Regions from separate parts of the Romboutsia lituseburensis genome, predicted to be linked through region 2. Evidence: predicted binding sites of a transcription regulator. Region 2 holds the regulator's gene; the other holds the start of a gene.
The links. Region 2 encodes HrcA, which represses chaperone genes, less so after heat shock. Its sites were predicted from a motif close to TTAGCACTCNNNNNNNNNGAGTGCTAA; they were not measured.
Positions count from the first base shown of each region.

Region 1: the regulator HrcA is predicted to act here: its motif matches at 1,179-1,205, upstream of htpG (molecular chaperone HtpG).

Region 1 is NZ_JANQBQ010000001.1:2,173,628-2,177,075, reverse strand. Features, by position in the region: gene NWE74_RS10430 (hypothetical protein) at 52-315, shown strand; gene NWE74_RS10425 (CPBP family intramembrane glutamic endopeptidase) at 327-1,103, shown strand; gene htpG (molecular chaperone HtpG) at 1,291-3,195, shown strand; gene NWE74_RS10415 (MerR family transcriptional regulator) at 3,397-3,448, shown strand, end outside.
Region 2 is NZ_JANQBQ010000001.1:3,189,996-3,193,443, reverse strand. Features, by position in the region: gene dnaK (molecular chaperone DnaK) at 1-425, opposite strand, end outside; gene grpE (nucleotide exchange factor GrpE) at 498-1,082, opposite strand; gene hrcA (heat-inducible transcriptional repressor HrcA) at 1,101-2,120, opposite strand; gene hemW (radical SAM family heme chaperone HemW) at 2,222-3,364, opposite strand.

The sequences.
Region 1 (3,448 bases), 1.0 Mb from region 2:
TATATTTTCACAATGTATATTAATGATATATAAAAAGGGAGGAAAATTAATATGGAAGATAAAGTGATTATGGAAAATCAAATTAAAAAATCTAAAAAACCGATGGTACTAGGAATCTTAAGTTTAGTAGCATGGATTTTTCCAATAATAGGATTGATAGTAAGTACTTTTGGGATAGTAATATCATCAAAAAGATTAAAGGAAGTTAAATGTAAAGCTTATAAAATAGGACTAGTATTAAATATATTGGGAATGACTTTAACAGTTTTAAACATTGTTCTTGCATTTTATTTATATATGAATAACATGGCTTAAGGGGTGAACTTATGAAAAAAATTTTAAAATCATTAGGAATATGTTTAGGGGTAATTTTAATAAATCAACTTCTTATATCTGTTGGATTTTTCATAATGGGAGTAGCGAATGGTGCTTATAAAAGCTTCAATGATCCGAATCAATATATTTTAATTGTAGCTCTTATAGGAGATTTAATTACAATAATTTTAACACATTTAATGTTTTCTGTTTATGATAAAAAGTTATTAAGTAAGAATTTATTAAAAAAAGTGAATTTAAATGAAGCAATATATATTAGTTTATTGGGGATTGGACTTAGTGTTATTTTATTAAGTATAACTGGGATATTAACTAAATTAATTCCAAGTTATATGGAGGTACAAAATCAATTACAATCTGCAAGTAATTCATTTTTACAAATTATAATAGTAATAATTTTAATTCCTATATGTGAAGAAATAATATATAGATACATTATATTTGGACATTTGAAAAAAAATTATAATATAGTATGTGCAGTTATTGTCCAAGCATTAATTTTTGGAGTAGCACATGGAAATATTGTTCAAGGAATATATACATTTATATTAGGTATAGCTTTAGCTTTAATATATATGTACTCAGAGTCATTAACAGGAAGTATTATTTTACATATAGTGTTTAATTTAATGGGGGTAGTAATAATACCTAAGTTAGTAGTGATTAGCCCTATTTTAAGTTATGTTACAGTGATAGTAGGAATAGTATGTTTAATATATTCACTTTTTAAAATAATGAAGAAATATGAAGCTGTATTATATAAATAGTTAATAGAATTAAAGGCCACTCTTATTTAAGGGTGGTTTTTGTATTAATATAAAAATATAATATTTATTAAAAAGTTAGCACTCTCTACTTGACAGTGCTAACAAACATGCTACAATATTATTTATAAAGGGAGTAGGTTCTACCCCTAAAATTATTTTAATTAATAAAATTAGGAGGAAATAATTTATGAGTCAAAAAGGTAGTATATCAATACATACAGAAAATATTTTTCCAATAATAAAAAAGTGGTTATACTCTGACAAAGATATATTTATCAGAGAGCTTATAAGTAACGGGTGTGATGCTGTAAATAAACACAAGAAGCTAATATCATTAGGAGAAATAGCAGGGGATAAAGAAGAAGATTACAAAATAAATGTATACATAGATAAAGAAAATTCAGCACTTATATTTGAAGACAATGGTATCGGTATGACAGAAGAAGAAGTTCAAAAATATATAAATCAAGTTGCTTTTTCTGGTGCGGAAGATTTCTTCAATAAATATAAAGATAAAATGAATGAAGAAAATGATATAATAGGTCACTTTGGTTTAGGATTCTATTCATCATTTATGGTATCTAAAAAAGTTCAAATAGAGACATTATCATACAAAGAAGATGCAAAGCCAGTTAGATGGGTAAGTGAAGGTGGAACAGAGTACGAAATAAGTGATTCAGATACTAGAAACACTAGAGGTACTACAATAACATTATTCTTAGATGACGATAGCAAAGAATTTGTAGAAGAATATACAGTAAGAAATATAATAGATAAATATTGTTCATTCTTACCAGTTAATATTTATTTAGATACTATCAAAGAAGAAAATAGTGAAGAAGCTAAAAATGAAAATGAAGAAACAAAAACAGAAGAAAATGAAGTTAAGGAAATAACACCTATAAATGATACACATCCATTATGGTTAAAATCACCAAAGGATTGTACAGATGAAGAATACAAAGAGTTCTATAGAAAAGTATTTAAAACATTTGATGAGCCATTGTTCTGGATACATCTTAATGTAGATTATCCATTTAATTTAAAAGGAATATTATACTTCCCTAAATTAAATAATGAATTTGAGCTTATAGAAGGTAAAGTAAAATTATACAACAACCAAGTATTCGTTGCAGATAATATAAAAGAAGTTATACCAGAGTTCTTATTATTATTAAAAGGAGTAATAGATTGCCCAGACTTACCTCTAAATGTATCTAGAAGTTTCTTACAAAATGATAGAGATGTAAGTAAAATTTCTAAACATATAGTTAAGAAGGTAGCTGATAAGTTAAAATCTCTAGCTAAAAATGAAAGAGAAAGCTATGAAAAATTCTGGGATGATATACAAGTATTTATCAAATTTGGATGCTTAAAAGATGAAGGATTCTATGATAAGGTGAAAGATAGTATATTATTTAAGACTATAAATTCAGAGTATATAACTCTTAATGATTACTTAGAAAAATGCAAAGAAAAGCATGAAAATAAGATATTCTATGTAAGTGATGAGGATCAACAATCTCAATATATAAAATTATTTAAAGACTATGATTTAGATGCTGTAATATTAGATTCAACAATAGACAATCATTTTATATCATTTGTTGAATTTAAAAATCAACCAGTTAGATTTAATAGAATAGATGCAGACTTATCAGATGTATTAAAAGATAATAAAGATGAGTCTAACAAAGAAGGAAAAGAAGAAATAGAAAACTTATTCAAAGAAGCAGTAGGTGAAAGAGTAAAAACTTATTCAGTAGAAAGTTTAAAGAGTGAAGACACTTCAGCTATAATACTAGTATCAGAAGAGTCAAGAAGAATGGCTGAAATGAAATCACAATTTGCTGGAATGGACTTTGGAATGAACTTTGAAGAAGAGAAAACACTAGTTATAAATGATAATAGTCCAATAGTTAAAAAACTTTTATCTCTAAAAGATAAAGATGATAAAAAAGATGAGATAAGCTTAATTTGTAATCAAATAGTAGATATAGCGCTTCTTGCTAATAAAGAGTTAGAGCCTAGTGAACTAGATGATTTTATAAAGAGAAACAATAAATTAATGAATATGGTAATTTCATTATAATTAAATAAACTAATTAAAAAGAGTTAATAGTATATGTACATACTGTTAACTCTTTTTTTACGCAACGGACGAAGTCGTTGGCGACATGAAGTGTAGCGCCCACGCAGTGGCTTAAGCGAAGTGAATTTTTTATTATTATAATTTTATTGTTGACTCTAACATTGTGTTATACCTTAATATTAAATCAGGAGGTGGATGAACATGTACATGATTAATGAAATCTCAAAATTAACAGGTGTAAGCATTAGAATGC
Region 2 (3,448 bases):
TTAACGTCAAGTCCTGCTATTCTACCAGCATCTTTAGTTGCTTGTCTTTGAGCATCTGTAAAGTAAGCTGGAACTGTTATAACAGCTTCTGTTACAGGTTGACCTAAGTAACTTTCAGCATCTGCCTTTAATTTTTGTAATGTTATAGCAGATATTTCTTGTGGAGTATACCCTTTACCATCTATATCTACTTTGTAATCTGTTCCCATATGAGTTTTTATTGATATTATTGTTTTATCAGCATTTGTAACTGCTTGTCTTTTTGCAGGCTCTCCTACTATTCTATCACCATCTTTAGTAAAAGCTACTACTGATGGAGTTGTTCTCATACCTTCTGAGTTTGTTATTATTTGTGGTTCTCCACCTTCTAATACTGCAACACAAGAGTTAGTTGTTCCTAAATCTATACCTATTATTTTTCCCATGATTGATTCCTCCTAAATTATTTTATATTAATTTTAAAGTTATTTTTATATTGTATTTTGTATAAAGTTTTATTAACAAGAAACTTTAACCATACTAGCTCTTAATACTTTACTTCCTAATTTGTATCCTTTTTGAAGTACCATTACTACTTTATTAGCTTCTACTCCATCTATAACTTCTTGCATTACAGCTAAGTGTAAGTTTGGATCAAATTCTTGGTCTAAAGCATCTATTTCTTCTACACCAAATTTATTTAAAGTATCTTGTAATTGCTTGTATACTAAGTCTATGCCTTTATACATAGAGTCTTCTTTATCGTCACAAGCTTCTAAAGCTCTTTCCATACTATCTATAACTGGTATTAAGTCATTTAGTATTTTTTCATTTGCAAATAAACCTATAGTTTCTTTTTCTTGTTGAGTTCTTCTTCTATAGTTTGCATATTCAGCTTGAAGCCTTTGATATTGATCATTTACTTTGTCTATTTCATCTTGTAAATTTTTTTCTTCTAACTTTTCATTTATGTCAGTAACATTATCATCACAGTTAGTTTCTTCTTTTGTTTCTTCTTTTGTTTCTTCTTGTTCAACTGTTTCTTCAGCTGAATTATCTATTTCTTCTTTTAATTCTTCTTTTTCTATGTTATTTTCTTGCAAGACATTACACCCCTTAATTTATTTTTTGCTAAACAATAAGCTCATGTAATTCATAATTGCTGATATCCTAGCATAATCCATCCTTGTAGGCCCTATAAAGCTTATCTTACCTACTAAATCATTACTTATATTATAGGTTGCAGTAACTACACTACAATCTTGTGCTAGCTCACAATCATTATCACTACCTATAATTATGTTAATATTATCTTTTTGAATTCCCTTAGCCCTGACCATACTTGCTATTGTTTCTTTCTTTTCTAGCATATTTAAGAAAGATTTTGCTTTCAATATGTCATTAAATTCTGGATAACTAAATATATTAGTTGCTCCACTTAAAGAAACTAAAAGATCATCTTCTGATGTTTCAAAATTCAAAGCACTTATTAACTCATCTATAAGCGCCGAATATTCACTTATTTCATATTTTATAAATGCAATTAACCTTTCATCTAAATCAGTTATGCTTTTTCCTGCAAGTTTTCTTGTAAGATTATCTGAAATTAAGTTTAGTTTAGATTGCTCTAAATAAACATTTGTTACAAGGTTTGCATTTTTTATATCACCTTGGTCTGTTACAACTATTAGCAAGATTTTATTATCACTCATCTCAACTAACTGTATATGTTTGATAACACTCTGATTTACTAAACTTTTAGTCACAGCTACCGTTGTATAGTTAGTAAGCTGAGATAACAGCTTAGAAGTTTCATGAATTAAATCCTTTATATGATCCACATTATCTTTTACACATTGTTCTATTAAGCACTTTTCTTCCTTACTTAATTCACACTGACTCATAAGTGAATCAACATAAAGTTTATATCCTTTTTCAGTTGGAACTCTACCAGCAGAAGTGTGAGGCTGAACAAGGTAACCAAGTTCTTCAAGGTCAGCCATTTCATTTCTTATAGTAGCAGCACTAACACCTAAATCATGTTTTTTAGATATAGTCCTTGATCCTACAGCTTCAGCTGTCTCTATATAATCTTTAACTATAGCCTTGAGGATTTTTAATTTTCTTTCATTTAGTTCCATACTATATTACCTCCACGCTGTTAGCACTCACTATATCCGAGTGCTAAAAAGATTATATATATTATATATCATTATATTTTATCTTTGTCAACACTTTTGGATTAATTTATAAATTCTATAAACACGCTATTTGATATTTCTCTTCCTTTTTGAGTGAGGCTAATCCCAGTTATACTTTCATTTATAAGCTTTTTTGCCTTTAAATCGTCCATTTGTTTTCTATATTTTTCCTTAAACTCTATTTTAAATTCTTTTCTAAAATCATCAAACTTGATTCCTTCATTCATTCTTAATCCCATAAATATTTTTTCTTGTATTTTATCTTCTATACTCAATTTCTCTAAATTAGATATAGGTTTTTTATTTTCGCTTAATTTATTATGGTATTCATCCAGACTTTCAACATTATTATATCTATAATTTTCAATATAACCTGATGCCCCTGGTCCTAAACCTATATAATGTTCACATTTCCAATATAATATATTATGTTCACATTCAAAACGTGACTTTGAATAATTAGATATTTCATACTGGTTATATCCATTTTCTTTTAAATAATTTATTGTATAATTATACATATTAATATCTGTATCTTCATCTATAACTTCAAATTCATTATTTTCATACATATCATATAATTTTGTACCTTCTTCTAAAATTAATGAATATGCTGATATATGAGAAGGATTTAATTTCACTATTTTTTTCAAACTTTCTTGCCAATCTTCAAATTTGTGATTTGGAAGAGCATACATTAAATCTACATTTATATTATTAAATCCAACATCTATAGCTTCCTTATAATTTTTTTCAAACTCATCATAGCTGTGTATTCTACCTATAGATTTTAAATGATAATCTTGAACAGCTTGTAAGCCAATGCTTAGTCGGTTTACGCCTACATCTTTCATAGTAATTAATTTTTCTTTAGTCAATGTACCTGGGTTACATTCCATAGTTATTTCTGCTTCTTTTTTCACATTAAAATTATTTTTTATTGAATTAAATAGTCTTTTTATTTCACTACTACTTAATATACTTGGAGTTCCACCTCCTATAAATATACTAGTAATCTCATTTTCTAGATTATTTTTTTTAATATCATCATTATACAATTTCATTTCTATTTCTAAATCATCTAAATACCTTTTTTTCATATCAAAATCTAACTTACATGAGTTAAAATCACAATAATTACATTTACTTATACAAAATGGTATATGTATATAAAGTCCTAACATTCATTTACCTCTCTTAAATTTTAAAAGTTTCTATATTTTATCTTATATTAATTACCCATTTTATACCATAGGTAAATATAAATA